3 regions of the Streptomyces sp. NBC_01176 genome follow, and region 1 is predicted to be linked to each of the others. Evidence: riboswitches for the same ligand, from Rfam matches in the RefSeq annotation. Region 1 holds a riboswitch; each other region holds the start of a gene.
The links. Region 1 has a riboswitch for cyclic di-AMP ahead of OG199_RS36520 (C40 family peptidase). Riboswitches for the same ligand answer to the same signal wherever they lie in the genome.
Positions count from the first base shown of each region.

Region 1 (6,108 bases):
GACTCACCAGCCGACGATCCGGCCGTACAAGGCCGAAGACCGTGCAGCGGTGGCGCACGTGTGCGTGATGACGGCTCACGACGGAGGGGACTCACGGGCCCTCTATCCCGACCAGGAGCTGATGCCGACCCTGTTCGCGTACCCCTACTGTCACCTCGAACCGGAGCTCGCCTTCGTGCTCGACGACGGGACCGGCCGGGCGGTCGGCTACGTCCTGGGCACCGCCGACACCGCGCGTTTCGTCGGCGACCTCCGCGACGTCTGGATACCGGGTGTCGCCGAGCGGTACCCCCGGAGCACGAGGCCACCGCACACCCCGGGCGACACGATGATCGACCTGCTGCACCGCCCCGAACGCATGATCCTGCCCGAACTCGCCGCCTATCCCGCGCATCTGCACATCGACCTGCTCCCGGACTGGCAGCGCAGGGGCCATGGCCGGGCGCTGATGCACACCTTCCTCGCCGCGCTCGCCGATCGCGGTGTCCCGGCCGTCCACCTCGGCATGGTCACCGCCAACACGTCCGCCCGCGCCTTCTACGACCGTCTCGGCTTCCACGAGATCCCCGTACCGGAACCGGGCCCCTTGACCTACCTGGGCAGGCCGACGGACGGCCCGCTCGGCTCACCCTGAGGCGCACGGGCGGTGGGGGCCGGGCCCGCGACAGGGACAGGGCACGGCCGGAGTCAACCTAATGACGATCACGTCCCTCTATACGAGGAGACGTCCTGCGGGTGGTGGGGGGAGAGGGCATTGCTTAGGGCGGTGGAAGAGCGTCGCGGCGATGTCGGCAACGGTCATGGACGGACGGCGGGACCCGGCGACGGTCCACCGCCGTCCGCCGCGGGCGACGACGCGCACGGGCGACCGGGTGGATCCCCGTACCGGTTCGTGTCGTTCGTCGGACGCACCCTGCGCGGCGAGTGGCACGGCATGGTCGTCGAACCGTTCCGGCAACTCCTGCGCCGTGGACTGTCCGGACTCGTGCTGGCGTTCGTGGCCGCCTTCGGGGTCATCTTCTTCCACGCGATCGCCCAGCATCCGGCCGGGGCCACGGTGGTGCGGCTGACCGGCGGTGTCAAGGCGTCCCTGCCCCTGCCGCTGGCCCTGCTGCGTACTCCCGTGTCGCTGTACGTGCCCGCCCTCGACCTTCCGGTGTGGGCGGGCATCACCCAGCTGTTCCTCGCGTTCGCCCTCGCCGAACTCGCCCTCGGCCGGGCCCGGACGCTGGTCATCGCGTACGTCACCACGCTGGCGGGCACCCTCACCGTCCGCGTGATGATCGCGATGGGCCCGGGCTGGTGGGGCCTGGGGCTGCCCCCCGAGATCGGGCAGGTGCTGGACACCGGCCCGTCCGCCGCCGTGGTGGGCCTGTTCACCTATCTCGCGGTCGTCCGACGGGCGCCCGTGGTGTTCGCGCTCACCGGCGGCTCGATGGTGTGGGAGTCGATCGTCAAACCCAATCTGGCGGGTCGGGAGCACCTGATCGCCGTGGCCGCCGCGATCGTCCTGGGGCTGCTGCACGGGCGCTGGCGAAGACCCGTGCGGGCCCTGTCGGTCCTGCTCGGCTCGCGCCGAGCGGACGATCGGCCGACCGGCGGCCCGGACCTGTCGAGACCGGCGGTCCCGGCGGCCGTGGCGGGAACACCGGCCGCTGCGGTGTCACCGGCCCTGGCGGACCCGTCGGGTCCCGCGCGTCGCGCCGACGAGCCACGGGCGCACCTGCGCTGACACCGGCGCCGTGGTGCGCAAACTCACCCGAGATCGGGAGTACGACGAAGGTCACAATTACATATCGGACACATCGCACTTCAATCTTCACGTGAGGCACACAAGTTGGCTAAGTTGGCGACAGGCCACACGACTTCCTCCGGCGAACCTCGCCGGGTCGCTTGGCCTCCGCCTAATCCGGTGCGGCCTCCTGGCCACCGGAGCCGGGGACCCAACCGAACCCTGGGGTGAATCGGCCCAACTGCCCTACCGGGCAGAGGCCGTAGGGCATACCTTCCGGATCCGTCCGCCCGAACCCGACAGCTAACTCGGTAGGCGGAGCACGGAAGGAGTACGTCTGCCATGGCGCCGGAACGCACCCCGGGCCCTGGAGGCAACAGCCTCCCCGGCATGCCCCGCTCCGCACCCGCGACGGTGGCCCGCTCCTCGGCGGACCTCCCGCAGAGCCCCAACTCCGCGTCCCTCGGCGGAGACGACGGTCCGAGCCGCGAAGAGGTCCAGCAGCGGATCAGCTCCTTGTACGACCGGGCCGAGACGGCCACCGGGAACTACAACGCGACCCGCGCGATGACCTCCGGTTCGCGTAAGCGCGTCAACCCCGCCCGGGACAACGGGCGCAGGAGCACCGACGCCGCCCTCGACGACGTGTCCCGGCCCTGGTTCGACGTGGGCCGTGCCCAGTTGGGCCCGACCGTGCCGGCGAGGCTGCCGGCCGACAGAACGCCGAAGCGTGCGGCCGAGGCGCGCCCCGCGCCTGCCGCGAAGCGCCTGGAGGGCGGACCCTCCGCCCGAACCGCGGGTCGCCCCGTTCCGGAGCTGACCGCCGGACCGGGAGCGGGCCCCGTGGCCGAGTTGACCGCCGGACCGGCGGCCGGGACTGAGCCGGCCTCCGGGAGGGCCGTCGCGGCGCTGCCGGCCGGGACCGGAGCGCGACAGGAGGCGGTCAAGGCCCTGCCCGCGCCGGCCACGGAGTCCGGCCACTCCTCGCTGAAGAACCGCAAGGAGCAGAACCGGCGCAAGCTCGCACTCGCCCGTGAACTGCTGTCCCGGCACGTCGTCCAGCAGCGGATCGCCCCGATCGCGGCGATCGAGGCGCCGCCCGCTCAGGAGATCTGGCCCACCCCGGAGGAACGGACCCGCCGCGAGGCCGAGGAGCAGTGGCGGCGACAGCAGTCGGCCGGCCTGGCCATGGGCGCAGCCGTGGACACGGCCGCACGTGCGGGCATGGCCGCACCGGCCGGTACGGACGCGTCCCTCGGTACGGGCATGCCCCTCACCGCGGACATGACGTTCACCTCGGACACGGCGTTCACCCCGGGCATGACGTTCAGCTCGGACACTGCGTTGGCCTCGGGCATGACGTTCAGCTCGGATGCCGCGTTCGCCCCAGGCGTGACGTTCGGCTCGGACACTGCGTTGGCCTCGGGCATGACGTTCAGCTCGGATACCGCGTTCGCCCCAGGCGTGACGTTCAGCTCGGACACTGCGTCGGCCTCGGGCATGACGTTCAGCTCGGATACCGCGTTCGCCCCAGGCGTGACGTTCGGCTCGGACACTGCGTCGGCCTCTGGCATGACGTTCGCTTCGGACACGGCGTTCCCCCCGGGTATGACGTTCACCTCGGACACGGCGTTCGCCCCGGGTACGCCCTACGCTCCGGAGCTGTCCTACGCGCAGGACATGCCCTACGCCCCCGACCAGTTCCAAGGTCCGGAGCCACTCCGTGCCCCGGATTTGCTTTTCGTCCCGGAGGCGCCCGTCGCCTCGGAGACGGCCTACAGCCCGGCCATGACCATTGCCCCTGCCCCGTCGGTCGTGTCCGCTCCGTTCGCCCCGTCCGTCGCTCCCGACGCGTCCTTCGTCCAGGCCGCGCCTGTCACCGCGGGAGTACCCACCACCGTGGGCACGGTCATGGCCGGCGGCGACACGTCCGGATCGGGGTACGACATGAAGGCAGCCAAGGCACTGGCCTTCGCCCGTGCCCAGATCGGCAGGCCGTGCGTCTGGGGCGCGGCCGGGCCGGGTTCCTACGACTGCGCGGGCCTCACCCGGGCCGCGTGGATGGTGGCCGGGGTCGCGCTCCCGCGCACCGCGCGCGACCAGGCGACGGCCACCACGGCGATCCCGCTCACCGACCTCCGCGTCGGCGACCTGATCTTCTTCTACGGCGACGTCAGCCATGTCGGCCTCTACATCGGCAACAGCATGATGATCCACGCGCCGAGCCCGGGGGCGTACATACGCGAGGAGTCGATCTTCTACGCCGGACAGGCGGCGATCCACAGTGCCGCGCGGCCCGCGTAAGAGGCCGGGAGGGCTCGCGCGCGACTGCCGTCCCGCAGCCTGAAGGGGGCTGTCGAAGCGGCTGGTCCGGCACGACCTGCCGGACGCCCGCGCCGACCTGGCGCGGGCGTCGGGCCCCGCCTCGGGCACCCCCTCGGACGGCGCGCCGGCTCACGCATCGAGTCGTCGAACGGGCCTACGCGGACGGCTACTTGCCCGAGACGGTCGTGCACGTCGCGGTCGCGTTGGTGACCACCGGCATGTGGTCGGACGTACTCTCCTCCACCGCCAGCCGGCCTCGGAAAGTGACCGGTGGCGCTGCCTCGGGCGACTCGTCCGGGGAGCGCACGGTTCCTGCGCCGGTCGTTCGCCGTCCGCTTGTCCCCGGCGTACGCGGCGGCATGCCGGTGGAGGCTCCTACGTCGACGCGGGTACCCAACTCATCGCCAGGGGGCTCGCCTTGGCGCGGCCGAGGCGGCGGGGGGTACCGGTTGATCAAGTCCGTTCGGCGCGTACCCGCACTGTTCGCGGCGAGTTCAGTCCTTGGTCGTCGGTGTGCCCGAAGCTTCGCCGGGAGCGTGAGCGCGCTCCTTGTCTGCCCGACCCCCTGAAAAGAGGACCGGCCACCTTGCGTACGCACTGGCGTAGACAAGCCCCCATCACCGCCGTCGCCCTGATCCTCCTCGCCCTCGGCCTGTCGGGTGCGCCGGCTTCGGCGCAGGACCCGTCCACGGTACGGATCAACGAGGTCGAGTCGAGCGGTGGCAGCCCCGGCGACTGGATCGAACTCGTCAACACCGGGTCCGCCGCGGTCGACGTGTCCGGATGGATCGTCAAGGACAACGACAACTCCCACTCCTACAAGATCGGCAAGAAGACGTCGATCGCTCCGGGTGCGTTCCTGGCGTTGGATGTCGAGTCGTCGTACGGGCTGGGGAGTTCGGACTCCGCGCGGCTGTTCCAGACGGACGGTTCCACCCTGGTGGACTCCTACACCTGGACCGACCACGCCAGTACCACGTACGGGCGGTGCGCGGACGGCACCGGCGCGTTCACGACCACGACCGCGCCGACCAAGGGCGCGGCGAACGCCTGCGGTACCACCGGCGGCGGGGGCGACACCACGTGGCCGGGCGGCACGGCGGTCACCGTCGCGGACGGTTCGAACGTGTTCGGGGAGAACCTCAGCGGGCTGTCGTTCGAGAGCGAGGGCGTGCTCTGGGCGGTGAACAACGGCCCCGGCAAGCTGTACCGGCTCGTGCCCAACGGCACGACATGGCGCCCCGACCCGGCGAGCGGCTGGGGATCGGGCAAGGCCCTGCACTACGCGGGCGGCACCGGCGACCCCGACGCCGAGGGCGTGGTCGTCACCCCCGACGGCATGTTCGTCGTCACCGAGCGCGACAACGGCAAGAGCTCCACCAGTCTGCCGAAGATCCTGCGCTTCGACGCCTCCTCCACCGCCTCGTCGCTGAACGCGACCGCGGAGTGGAACCTCACCTCCGACCTCCCCTCCCTGCCGGCCAACGCGGGGCCCGAGGGCATCTCGTGGATCCCCGACACCTTCCTGACCGCGCACGGGTTCCGCGACGAGCACACCGGCGCCGCCTACAACCCGGCCGGCTACCCGGGACACGGAAGCGGCCTCTTCCTCGCCGGCGTCGAGGACAACGGCACCGTCTACGCCTACGCCCTCAACCAGTCCGGCGGCGGATACACCCGCGTCGCCACCATCACCAGCGGCTTTCCCGGCGTGATGGACCTGGAGTTCGAGCCCGCCACCGGGCACCTGTGGGCGGCCTGCGACGACACCTGCCAGGGCCGGACCTCGACCCTCGACATCAACGCCCAGGGCACGTTCGCCGTCACCCACACCTACGACCGACCCACCGGCATGGCCAACTACAACAACGAGGGCTTCGCCATCGCCCCCCAGTCCGCCTGCGTCGGCGGCCACAAGCCGGTCCTGTGGTCCGACGACTCCAACGACGGGGGCCACGCGCTGCGCGCCGGCACTCTGAACTGCACCCCCTGACACCGGTGGTACGGGGCGGGGCGGGGGCGCGCGACAGCAGCTCCCGCCCGCTTCCCGG
Region 1 covers NZ_CP108600.1:8,381,001-8,387,108, forward strand. The annotation lists gene OG199_RS36510 (GNAT family N-acetyltransferase) at 1-634, shown strand, start outside; gene OG199_RS36515 (hypothetical protein) at 893-1,732, shown strand; cyclic di-AMP (ydaO/yuaA leader) riboswitch at 1,892-2,066, shown strand; gene OG199_RS36520 (C40 family peptidase) at 2,123-4,036, shown strand; gene OG199_RS36525 (lamin tail domain-containing protein) at 4,644-6,050, shown strand.

Region 2 (6,108 bases), 2.6 Mb from region 1:
TCATCCTGCTCTTCGCCGGGTTCGAGACGACGGTGAACCTGATCGGCAACGGCACGTACGCGCTCCTCACCCACCCCGGGCAGCGGGAGCGGCTGCAGACCTCGCTCGCCGCCGGGGAGAGGGGCCTGCTGGAGACGGGTGTCGAGGAACTCCTGCGCTACGACGGCCCGGTGGAGCTGGCCACGTGGCGGTTCGCCACCGAGGCGGTCCGCATCGGCGGACAGGACATCGCGCCCGGCGACCCCGTGCTCGTCGTCCTCGCGGCCGCGGACCGTGACCCCGCCCGGTTCGGCCGGCCCGACACGCTCGACCTCTCCCGCCGTGACAACCAACACCTCGGCTACGGCCACGGCATCCACTACTGCCTCGGCGCGCCGCTCGCCCGGCTGGAGGGACAGACCGCGCTGGCCACCCTCCTCACCCGGCTGCCCGACCTCCAACTCGCGGTCGATTCGGCTGATTTGCGATGGCGTGGCGGACTCATTATGCGCGGATTGCGCACGCTTCCGGTGGAGTTCACACCTGGTCGGTAGTCATGCGGCAGTCGTACGGTGTGCGCGAGGTGGCTGTCGCGGCGCCCCGTAGTGGTGGCCGCAGAGTATGAAGGTCCGGTCGCCAAAAGGTGATGCTCCCTCAACTCTGTGATCTTCACGTGATCTGCGCTGCACCTACTTGTGACAAGTGATCGGGTGCGGATACGTTCACCCATCAACGCGGCTCATCGGCCGCGTAGTCACCTGCTGTCACGTGAAAGGCTCTCGCATGCTCTCCGGGAACGGCCGCCATCGTCGCCCCCGTCAGGCCCCGGCCCTCATCGTCGCGGCAGGAGTGACCGGATCGGCCATCGCCATCCCGCTGCTCGGTGCCGCCAGCGCGAACGCGGCCGACGGCACCACGTGGGACCGGGTCGCCGAGTGCGAGAGCGGCGGGCAGTGGAGCGCCGACGACGGCAACGGGTACTACGGCGGACTGCAGTTGACCCAGGAGAACTGGCAGCGGTACGGCGGCCGCATGTACGCCCCGAGCGCCGACGAGGCCAGCCGGTCGCAGCAGATAGCCATCGCCGAGAAGGTCCTGGCCGACCAGGGTCTCGCCGCCTGGCCGACCTGCGGCCCGCTCTCCGGGCTCAGCAAGAACTCGGGCGAGGTCTCGGTCGACACCGGCGTGGCCGACGACTCGTCCAGTTCATCCGATTCATCCACTTCGTCCGATGGATCCGGCTCCCTGGGGGATTCGCTGGGGATCGGCGCCTCCTCGTCCGACTCCTCCCGTTCCGACTCTTCCTCCACCGATTCGTCCTCGACCGATTCGTCATCGGACGGGACCGGGAACAGCACGAAATCGGACACGCCCTCGGACGAGGAGTCCGGCAGCGCCCGGGAGACGGACAGTGCGGGCGCGAGGTCGGCGAAGGGTGGCGAATCGGGCAACTCGGGCCAGGACGGGGACGCTTCGACGGCCTCCGAGGGGTCGACGACCGGTGCCGGGCGCCACCGCGGTGGCAGTGCCGCCGAGAACTCCACCGACGCCACGGCGGACGACCGCGGCGACGACTCCTCCGGCCGGCACGCCTCGCGCGACTCCGGCGCCGCCCGCGGCGTCGTCGACGGCTCGTACGTCGTCCGCACCGGAGACAGCCTCTCGACCATCGCCGACACCCTTGACCTCGAAGGCGGATGGACCGGGCTCTACGCCGCGAACGCGAAGACGGTCGGCGTCGACCCGGACCTCATTCTCCCCGGTCAGAGCCTTGCAGTTGATGCCGAATCGGGCGAAAAGTAGCGGGAGTTCACGTCACGGTTCGCTGGGTAATGTCCGGTTTGGCGCAAGTGAGAGATGGATCTCAAAGGCCCTGATCGTCTTTGAAATTCGGTCGATCGACTGCTTACGGTCATCACCGCTCGCCACAGCGGGCCCCGACGGTCGCAACGCCGAATCCTGCCAGCGGCCGTACGGGAACAGTCGACGCGTCAAGCGCCGTAGGCAGGAGCGGGGGACCCAAGGTAAGCGCCGCGCCCGGTAGTTGACCGGGAGCGGCTTGGGGTGAAGACGTGCGCCGAGAGCGCACGGCCGGGCACTCACCCGCCCGAACCCGACAGCTCACCTCGCAGGCGTCGGTGAGGGGATCACTCGATGCTGTTTTCCAGCAAGGGCAAGCACCGCCGTCCGTCCAAGGCCACTCGTGTCGCCACGCTCGCCGGTGTCACCGGCGTCGCCATCGCCGCTCCGCTGATGGCGGCAGGCAACGCCTCCGCCGCCACCGCTTCCGAGTGGGACTCCGTCGCCCAGTGCGAGTCCGGCGGCAACTGGTCGATCAACACCGGCAACGGTTACTACGGCGGCCTGCAGTTCTCGGCCTCCACCTGGGCCGCGTACGGCGGCACCGCCTACGCCTCCACCGCCGACAAGGCCTCGAAGTCCCAGCAGATCACCATCGGCGAGAAGGTCCTCGCCGCGCAGGGCAAGGGCGCCTGGCCGACCTGCGGCACGGGCCTGTCCGGCGCCGCGTACACCGGTGGCACGACCGCCCCCGCCAAGCCGTCCACCTCCGGCGGCACCCAGAGCAGCGAGACCCGGTCGACGGACACCGCGGCCTCCCGTTCCTCCGAGCGCCCGGCGGCCCAGAAGAAGACCGTCTCCACCCCGACCGGCAAGAAGGTCAAGAAGGGCGACGGCGAGTACAAGGTCGTCAAGGGCGACACCCTCAGCTCGATCGCCGAGAAGAAGAAGGTCAAGGGCGGCTGGCAGCAGCTGTTCAAGCTGAACAAGGACATCGTCGACGACGCGGACTTCATCTACCCGGGTCAGCAGCTCCACCTCAGCTGAGACGACGGTCCCCCGGACGAGGGGCCTCTCGGATGACAGGCCCCTCGGCTGGCAGGCCTCCCGTAGGAAGGGTCTCCACGCCGGAGACCCGATAAGGGTCCACCCCCGTCCCCACGGGCTCCCCGCTCCGGTGCGTCTTCCCCCGTACGCACCGGAGCGGGGCTTTTTGTTTCGAAGGGGAACAATATTTACCCTCAGTTCTGCTCAAGGGGTGGTCGAGCGGCTGGCCGATCGCTCCGGGCCGGTTAGGCTCATCCCGCGGAGCCGAACGCGGCACCGTGCAGTGCGGGCCCCGCGGGCCCGCGTACCCGCGTCACATCCCAGAAGGAGATGCTCGTGCCGTCCATCGACGTCGTCGTAGCCCGGGAAATCCTGGACTCCCGAGGCAACCCCACGGTCGAGGTCGAGGTCGGCCTCGACGACGGCAGCACGGGTCGTGCCGCCGTCCCGTCCGGCGCCTCCACGGGTGCCTTCGAGGCCATCGAGCTCCGTGACGGTGACCCCAACCGTTACCAGGGCAAGGGTGTCGAGAAGGCCGTCCTCGCCGTCATCGAGCAGATCGGCCCGGAGCTCGTCGGCTACGACGCCACCGAGCAGCGTCTGATCGACCAGGCCATGTTCGACCTGGACGCCACCGACAACAAGGGCTCGCTGGGCGCCAACGCCATCCTCGGTGTGTCGCTGGCCGTCGCGCACGCCGCCTCCGAGGCGTCCGACCTCCCGCTCTTCCGCTACCTGGGCGGCCCGAACGCGCACCTGCTGCCTGTTCCGATGATGAACATCCTGAACGGCGGCTCGCACGCCGACTCGAACGTGGACATCCAGGAGTTCATGATCGCCCCCATCGGCGCGGAGTCCTTCTCCGAGGCGCTGCGCTGGGGCGCCGAGGTCTACCACACCCTCAAGTCCGTCCTGAAGTCCAAGGGCCTGTCCACCGGCCTCGGCGACGAGGGCGGCTTCGCCCCGAACCTGGAGTCGAACCGCGCCGCGCTCGACCTCATCCTCGAGGCCATCAAGCAGGCCGGTTACGTCCCCGGTGAGCAGATCGCGCTCGCGCTCGACGTCGCCGCGTCCGAGTTCTACAAGGACGGCAAGTACGAGTTCGAGGGCAAGTCCCGCTCGGCCGCCGAGATGACGGAGTACTACGAGGAGCTCGTGGCGGCGTACCCGCTCGTCTCCATCGAGGACCCGCTGTACGAGGACGACTGGGCCGGCTGGAACGTCATCACCCAGAAGCTGGGCGACAAGGTCCAGATCGTCGGCGACGACCTCTTCGTCACCAACCCCGAGCGCCTCGCCCGCGGCATCGAGGAGGGCTCCGCGAACGCCCTGCTCGTCAAGGTGAACCAGATCGGCTCGCTGACCGAGACCCTGGACGCCGTCGAGATGGCCCAGCGCAACGGCTTCAAGTGCATGATGTCCCACCGCTCCGGCGAGACCGAGGACGTCACCATCGCCGACCTGGCCGTCGCGGTGAACTGCGGCCAGATCAAGACCGGCGCCCCGGCCCGCTCGGACCGCGTCGCCAAGTACAACCAGCTGCTGCGCATCGAGGAGATCCTCGACGACGCCGCGGTGTACGCGGGCCGCTCGGCCTTCCCGCGCTTCAAGGGCTGACCCCGGCAGGGTTAAGGCTTAGCCAGTCGCACGTACGTCCCCGTACCCGGTCCCGTACCGTGTGCGGGGACGTACGCACGTGTGAAGGGGAGGCGGGGACATGGCCGTGAAGGACCGGGACCGGTTCTCCACCGCGACCCGGCTGCGGCTGCTCGGCGAGCAGACGGCGGCCCGGGTCTACCGCTCCCAGACCAAGCGTCAGGCCCGGCGCTCGCGGCTGACGGGCCGGGCCGCGCTGCTCGCGCTCGTCGTCTGCTCCCTGGTCGTGGCCCTCGCGTACCCCATAAGGCAGTACGTGTCCCAGCGCGCCGAGATCGCCGATCTGCAGCGGCAGCAGGAGCAGGCCCGCGCCCGGGTCGAACAGCTCCGCGACCTGAAGGCGCGCTGGCAGGACGACGCGTACGCGGAGCAGCGGATCCGGGAACGGCTGCACTATGTGATGCCGGGTGAGACCGGCTACGTCGTGATCGACCCGGACGCGGTGAAGCAGTCGCGGACGAACCGCGGGGCGGACGCCCGCCCCTGGTACGCCAACGTCTGGGACGGCGTCGACAAGTCCGACCGCTCCGACCGGTGAGCTGACACGGACCGGTGAAACGACAGAGAAAGTGACTTGAGCACAGGCATGGAAACGCCCCCGCCGCCCACCCCGCGGACCGAGCCCACCGACGCGGACGTCGAGGCCTTCAAGCAGCAGCTCGGCCGGCCGCCGCGCGGACTGCGCGCGATCGCGCACCGCTGCCCCTGCGGCGAGCCGGACGTGGTGGAGACGGCGCCCCGGCTTCCCGACGGGACGCCGTTCCCGACGACGTACTACCTGACGTGTCCGCGCGCGGCCTCCGCGATCGGCACGCTGGAGGCCAACGGCGTCATGAAGGAGATGACGGACCGTCTCGCCACCGACCCCGAGCTGGCCGCCGCGTACCGGGCCGCCCACGAGGACTACATCGCGCGCCGCGACGCCATCGAGGTGCTCGCCGGGTTCCCGAGCGCGGGGGGCATGCCGGACCGGGTGAAGTGCCTGCACGTCCTGGTGGCGCACTCCCTGGCCGCGGGCCCCGGTGTGAACCCGCTGGGGGACGAGGCGATCGCGATGCTGCCGGAGTGGTGGCGCAAGGGTCCGTGCGTGGACCATTCCGTGGCCGACGGGGCCTGCGCGGAGGGGTGAGCTTCCGACCCCACGGGGGCTGCCGCCCCCGGACCCCCGCATCGGCCTGAACGGCCTCGTCCTCATACGCCGGACGGGCTGGACATGCGGGCCCGCGCTGGAGACATCGGTCCGGAGACATCGGTCCACGTCGGGTGGTTCCGGTGCGGGCCGGGGGTGCGAGGTCTCGCTGAACGGCCGGCGGCCGGGGGCATGCATGTCAGCCCGTCCGGCGTTCGAGGACGAGCCCTTCGGGCGATGCGGGGGTCCAGGGGGCGCAGCCCCTTGGCGGGGTATGGGGCGGAGCCCCAGGTACGGGATGACGGTGTCCCCCTGCTCGAGCGAAGCCGAGAGCTCGGGGGAGGGCAGGGACGGCGGAGCCAAATAGGCTGGGACGGCTGCACGCCGGAATCGGAAACCACCACAGGAGACCACAGCTCATGACCAGGGTCGCCGCCATCGACTGCGGTACGAACTCCATCCGTCTCCTCGTCGCCGACGCGAACCCGGCGACGGGC
Region 2 covers NZ_CP108600.1:5,737,732-5,743,839, forward strand. The annotation lists gene OG199_RS24790 (cytochrome P450) at 1-533, shown strand, start outside; gene OG199_RS24795 (transglycosylase family protein) at 763-1,782, shown strand; cyclic di-AMP (ydaO/yuaA leader) riboswitch at 1,966-2,129, shown strand; gene OG199_RS24800 (transglycosylase family protein) at 2,134-2,826, shown strand; gene eno (phosphopyruvate hydratase) at 3,157-4,443, shown strand; gene OG199_RS24810 (septum formation initiator family protein) at 4,544-5,020, shown strand; gene OG199_RS24815 (DUF501 domain-containing protein) at 5,069-5,611, shown strand; gene OG199_RS24820 (exopolyphosphatase) at 6,031-6,108, shown strand, end outside.
Region 2: linked by a shared signal. The riboswitch ahead of OG199_RS24800 (transglycosylase family protein) and the one ahead of OG199_RS36520 (C40 family peptidase) in region 1 are both predicted to bind cyclic di-AMP.

Region 3 (6,108 bases), 4.2 Mb from region 1:
GGACCGCCTCCAGGACCGTCGCCGGGCCCGCGCCGGACTCGACGATCGTACGGAGGTCCTCCATGAGCGTGTTGAACCGCTTCACGGCGTTCGTCGAGCGCGCCGCCATGCCGTACGCCTCGTCGACGCGGCGCAGAGCCTGCGGGAAGCTGATCCTCTCCCGCTGCGAAAGGGCGTCGATCATCGCCTCGGCGCGGTCGCCGATCCCCCGCTTGGGGACGTTCAGGATCCGGCGCAGCGGGACGGAGTCCTCGGGGTTGGACAGGACCCGCAGGTAGGCCAGGACGTCCCGGACCTCCTTGCGCTCGTAGAAGCGGACTCCGCCGACGACCTTGTAGGGCAGGCCGACGCGGATGAAGATCTCCTCGAAGACACGGGACTGGGCGTTCGTCCGGTAGAAGACCGCGACATCGCCCGCCTTCGCCTCGCCCGCGTCGGTGAGACGGTCTATCTCGTCGGCGACGAACTGTGCCTCGTCGTGCTCGGTGTCGGCGACGTAGCCCGTGATGTTCGACCCCGCGCCCGCGTTGGTCCACAGGTTCTTGGGGCGGCGCGACTCGTTGCGCTCGATGACCGCGTTGGCCGCGCTGAGGATCGTCTGGGTGGAGCGGTAGTTCTGCTCCAGGAGGATCGTCGTCGCGTCCGGGTAGTCCTCCTCGAACTGGAGGATGTTGCGGATGGTCGCACCGCGGAAGGCGTAGATCGACTGGTCGGCGTCGCCCACGACGCACAGCTCGGCGGGCCCGAGGTCGCCCTCGGCCGGCGGCACGTCCTCGGGACGGTCGCCGCTCGCCGGCCCCACGAGCTCCCTGACCAGGGCGTACTGCGCGTGGTTCGTGTCCTGGTACTCGTCGACCAGGACGTGGCGGAAGCGGCGGCGGTAGTGCTCGGCGACGTCCGGGAAGGCACGGAGCAGGTTGACCGTCGTCATGATCAGGTCGTCGAAGTCGAGCGCGTTGGCCTCGCGCAGCCGCGACTGGTACATCGCGTAGGCCTGGGCGAGGGTCTTCTCGAAGCCGTCCGCCGCCTGGCCGGCGAAGTCCTCCTCGTCGATCAGCTCGTTCTTCAGGTTGGAGATCTTGGCGCTGAACGACTTCGGCGGGAAGCGCTTCGGGTCGAGGTCCAGGTCACGGCAGACCAGGGCCATCAGGCGCTTGCTGTCGGCGGCGTCGTAGATCGAGAAGGAGGACGTGAAGCCGAGTCGCTTCGACTCGCGGCGCAGGATGCGCACGCACGCGCTGTGGAAGGTCATCACCCACATGGCGTTGGCGCGCGGGCCCACGAGCTGCTCGACGCGCTCCTTCATCTCGCCCGCGGCCTTGTTCGTGAAGGTGATCGCGAGGATCTGGCCGGGGTGGACATGGCGCTCGCCCAGCAGGTGCGCGATCCGGTGCGTGAGCACCCGGGTCTTGCCGGAGCCGGCGCCGGCCACGATGAGCAGCGGGGAGCCGGAGTGCACCACGGCCGCGCGCTGGTTCTCGTTCAGCCCGTCCAGCAGGGCCGCCGGGTCGACGGCGGGCCTGTGCGCGCCGTCGCGGTAGTACGCGTCGCGGTCCGGGGGCGCGTCGAAGCGGCCGCCGAACAGGTCGTCCGGAAGCGGCTCCGCCGCCTCGTCCTCGGGCGGCGGCGGTTCTTCCTCATGGGCCCCGGAAGGCCTGAGGTCCGCCAGGAAGCTGTCATCAAAGAGGCTGCTCATCGCTCTCCGAGTCTAGGCGGCCGCACTGACAACCCGCCGCCACCCGGGAAACTGGGCCGGATTTCCCACGGAGTCCGGGCTGGATCCACCGCGGAGTCCGGGCCGGGGTGCCCGCGGAGTCCGGGCCGGGGTGCCCGCGGAGTCCGGGCCGGGGTGCCCGCGGAGTCCGGGCCGGAGCGCCCCTGAAAGCGGGCCGCCCCTCCCGCACCGATGCGCCCTCACCTTCCGGCATCGCCCCACTACGGTCGGCCACTCCGGGCGCCCCGGCGGTTCAGGTCACGAAAATGTATCGGGCATATCGCACATCAAACTTCACAGAACACTTACGCGTTGGCTAGCGTGCCGGGCAGACCGCTCGACAGCACCGGCGAACGTCGCCGGGCCGGGCGGCCTCCGCCGAGTCCGGCGCGCCCGTGCGGCGACCGGAGCCGGGGACCCAACCGACTTTGGGGTGAATCGGTCCAACCGCCCCTGGGGCAAGGACCGTAGGGCAAACCTTCCGGAAGTACCCGCCCGAACCCGACAGCTAACCCGGTAGGCGGATGACGGAAGGAGTCGCCTCTCTTGGCGTCGCACCGCAAGTGGAGTCCTCCCGGCCCGCGCAGGACGGGCATACGGACCCCGGCCCTCGCCACGGCCGCCCTGACCTCCGTGGCCCTGCTCTCGCAGACGGCCAACGCCGCACCCCCGGCCGAGCCCCGGCCGACCCTCGAAGAGGTCGAGAAGAAGGTCGACGACCTCTACCACCAGGCCGAGACGGCCACCGAGAAGTACAACGCGACCAGGGAGAAGACCGCCAAGCAGCGCAAGCGGGTCGACGCCCTCCTCGACGACGTGGCCCGGCGCACCGAGAAGCTCAACACCGCGCGCGAGGAGCTGGGTTCGTTCGCCGCGGCGCAGTACCGCACCGGGGCGTCCGCGCCCGGCAGCGCGAGTCTTCTGCTGGCCGACAATCCGCAGGACTACTTCGACCAGACCCAGTTGATGGACCGTCTGACCACCCGCCAGAAGGCGGCCGTCGACGACTACGCCACCGAGCAGGCCGCCACCTCGAAGAAGCGCGGCGAGGCCTCCCGGAGCCTGCGGACGCTCACCACGTCGCAGGACGCGCTCAAGACCTCCAAGGCGGACGTCCAGGGCAAGCTCGCCGCGGCGCGCGACCTGCTCTCGAAGCTGACCGCCGACGAGAAGGCGCGGCTCGCCGCGATCGCGAAGAAGAAGCGGGAAGCGGCCGACCGCGAGGCGGCCGAGCTGGCGGCCGAGCGGGCCGCGGCGGAGCAGAAGGCCCGGGAGACGGCCCGGCAGCCGGGCACGCCGTCGGCAACCACGGGGACTTCCGGGACCCCGGCGACCGACTCCTCGTACGCCGCCAAGGCCGGCAGGGCCATCGCCTTCGCCCGCGCCCAGATCGGCAAGCCGTACGTGTGGGGCGCGACCGGGCCCGGCTCGTACGACTGCTCCGGTCTCACCCAGGCCGTCTGGAAGGCCGCCGGCGTCACCCTCCCGCGGACCACCTACGACCAGGTGAACGCCGGCACCACGGTCTCCCTCTCCGCCATCGAGCCCGGAGACCTGGTCTTCTTCTACGACGACATCAGCCACGTGGGCCTCTACATCGGCAACGGGATGATGATCCACGCCCCCAAGCCGGGTGCGTACGTCCGTGAGGAGTCGATCTTCTACGCGGGCCAGTCGATCATCCACAGCGTGGTGCGCCCGGCGTGAGCCCCGGCGCGGGGCACGCGCGCGTGAGGTCTCCCGGGCTCCACGCGCGCGTGCCGCACACGTGCCGGCGCCACCCGCGCCCCCGGACCCGTGCGCCGGAGTCTCCCCCTCCCGCCTGGTCGGCGACCCCTCTCGCCCTCACCCGCCATCCCGTGCGGCGCCCGCATCACGGCAGGCCGGTACCGCCGTACGCCCGCGCACTCGTACCCCCGCGTCCCCGGACCCGCGCGCCCGTCCGGCCGACCCCGCATTCGTGAAGCACGCGCGCGCCCCCCGGGCAACCCGCTCGCAGATCCCTAGCATCGGGGCCATGTCAGCCACCTCGCCGCCCCGCAGCCCGTGGGTCCGACTCCGCACCTGGTGGGCGGAGAGCCCGCCCGCCGCCGCGGCCGTCGTCCTGGCCACCGGCATCCTCTCGGTCGGGTTGTACGAGACCGGTGACGAGATCCTGTCCCGGATCGCGCTGGTCCTGGCGGCCGTCGCCTGGCTCGGGTTCGCCGTGGACTTCACGGTCCGCCTGACGCGGGAGCGGGAGCGGTGGTGGGAGGAGGCCGGCACGCCGAGCGCGCTCACCGGGGTCGCCGCGACCGCCGTCATCGGCACCCGGCTGACCGACCTGGGGTGGCCCGGGGCCGCCGAGGTGCTGCTCGCGCTCGCCGCGGTGCTGTGGCCGGGGCTGCTCTACCTGCTCCTCCGAAACCTGCGGCTCCGGATGCCCGGAAGCGTGTTCCTCGGGTGCGTGGCCACACAGGCCCTCGCGGTGCTCGCCGCGTCGCTCGCCGAGGCCGCGCGCGCGGACTGGCTCGCGTACGCCGCGCTGGTGCTGTTCTGGCTGGGGTTCCTGGTGCTGTACGTGGTGGCGCTGACGTGCTTCGACTTCCTGGAGACGGCCACGGGGGGCGGCGACCACTGGATCGCGGGCGGCGCGCTCGCGATCGCGGCGCTGGCCGCGTCGAAGCTGGTCCTCGCCTACCAGGCGGACACCTATCTGTGGAACTACGACGACAACGGCGTGATGCGCTGGGTGACCCAGGCGCTGATCATGGTGGCGCTCGCCTGGTACGCCGTGCTGGCCGTCGCGGAGCTGCTGTGGCGGCGCCCGCGGTACGACGTGCGGCGCTGGGCGACCGTGTTCCCGATGGCCATGACGGCGGCGGCGGCCCTGACGGTCGCGGACGCCGTCGGCTTCGCCTGGCTCAGGACGCTCGGGCAGGTACTGCTGTGGATCTCGGTGGCGGCCTGGCTGCTGGTGGCGGTCGGAACCGTCAGGTCCACAGCACCGCGATGAAGATGTTCGCGGTCGTCAGCAGCCCGACCAGCCCGAACAGGCCCTTGTCGACCTTCTCGTCGTCCCGCTTCACGTAGACCAGCCCGAGGATCACGATCAGCAGGGCCAGCTTCACGCCGATCTTGACGGTGTTGACCGCGTGGTCGTCGGCCTGGTTGAGACCGACCAGGACGACACCCGTGACCAGCATGGTCAGCGCGCCGTGCAGCATGGCGGGGACGAATCGGGCGGTGCCCCGGCCCATCGCCTTCATCTGGGTGAGGAAGCCGCCGAGCAGCGAGGCGATGCCGATGATGTGCAGGCCCACGAAGAGATGGATGAGTACGTCCATGGGGCCGGAGCCTAATCGGCGGTGGGTGTCCCCCTTCGCACCGGCCCACCCCCTCGGGACCCGTAGCACCTGAGAACCCCCGGTTGTCCCGGAACCGTCCCATCGGTCATCACCCTGCGTGAAGTCGCCGGGTCCGGAGCCGAATCACGGTCACATACGGTCACCCGGCGATCCAGTTACGCCAGTTCCGTACATGGTGTTACCGAGCCCTCACCCTCAGGTTTAGCGTCCTCCACCAGGTGCCCGGCTCCCCACCGCCGCCCGGGCCAGGGGCGGCAGTCGGACACCACCGCCGAGAAAGGTCCGGCGGCGACCCGCTCCCCCTGTGTGGGCCGTCGCCGGACGCCTCACCGATGACCGCGCACTCCCCGGCGGTCACGTCCCCCGGGAAGGATGTGGGCCCTCGTGGCAGCGCACCGCAAGCCCAGACAGCGCTCACTCGGCGGCCATACGGTCCGCACGGCCGCGACCATCGCCCTCGCCGGCGCGGCGACGACGGCCGGATTCGAGGGCACGGGGCACGCGGAGCCGCAACTGTCCCCGGCGCAGGTGAAGGCCAGGGTCGACAAGCTGTACGAAGAGGCCGAGGTCGCCACGGAGAAGTACGACGGGGCGAAGGAGAAGGCCGACCAGGCGTCACGGCGGCTGCACGACCTGCGCGACGAGACGGCGCGCAAGGAGGACCGGCTCAACGCGGCGCGGACCGCGCTGGGTTCGATCGCCGCGGCGCAGTACCGCAGCGGGGGCCTCGACCCCGCTCTGCAGCTCGCGCTCTCCGACCGGCCCGACCAGTACCTGGACGGGGCCGCGTTCGCCGAGCGGGTCGGTGACCGGCAGGCGGGGGCGGTGGCCCGGGTACGCAAGCAGCTGCGGGAGATCGAGCAGCTGCGCGGGGCCGCGCACGTCGAGCTGGCGTCGCTCACCTCGCGTCAGGCGGAGCTGAAGCGGGCCAAGAAGACGATCACCGGAAAACTGGACTCCGCGCGACAGCTGTTGTCACGGCTCACCGACGAGCAGCGGGCACGCCTCGGGGCGGCCGGCGGTGCGGCGGACACGGTGCGGCACGCC
Region 3 covers NZ_CP108600.1:4,203,523-4,209,630, forward strand. The annotation lists gene pcrA (DNA helicase PcrA) at 1-1,696, opposite strand, end outside; cyclic di-AMP (ydaO/yuaA leader) riboswitch at 2,081-2,253, shown strand; gene OG199_RS17955 (NlpC/P60 family protein) at 2,261-3,421, shown strand; gene OG199_RS17960 (hypothetical protein) at 3,732-4,709, shown strand; gene OG199_RS17965 (hypothetical protein) at 4,687-5,040, opposite strand; gene OG199_RS17970 (NlpC/P60 family protein) at 5,446-6,108, shown strand, end outside.
Region 3: linked by a shared signal. The riboswitch ahead of OG199_RS17955 (NlpC/P60 family protein) and the one ahead of OG199_RS36520 (C40 family peptidase) in region 1 are both predicted to bind cyclic di-AMP.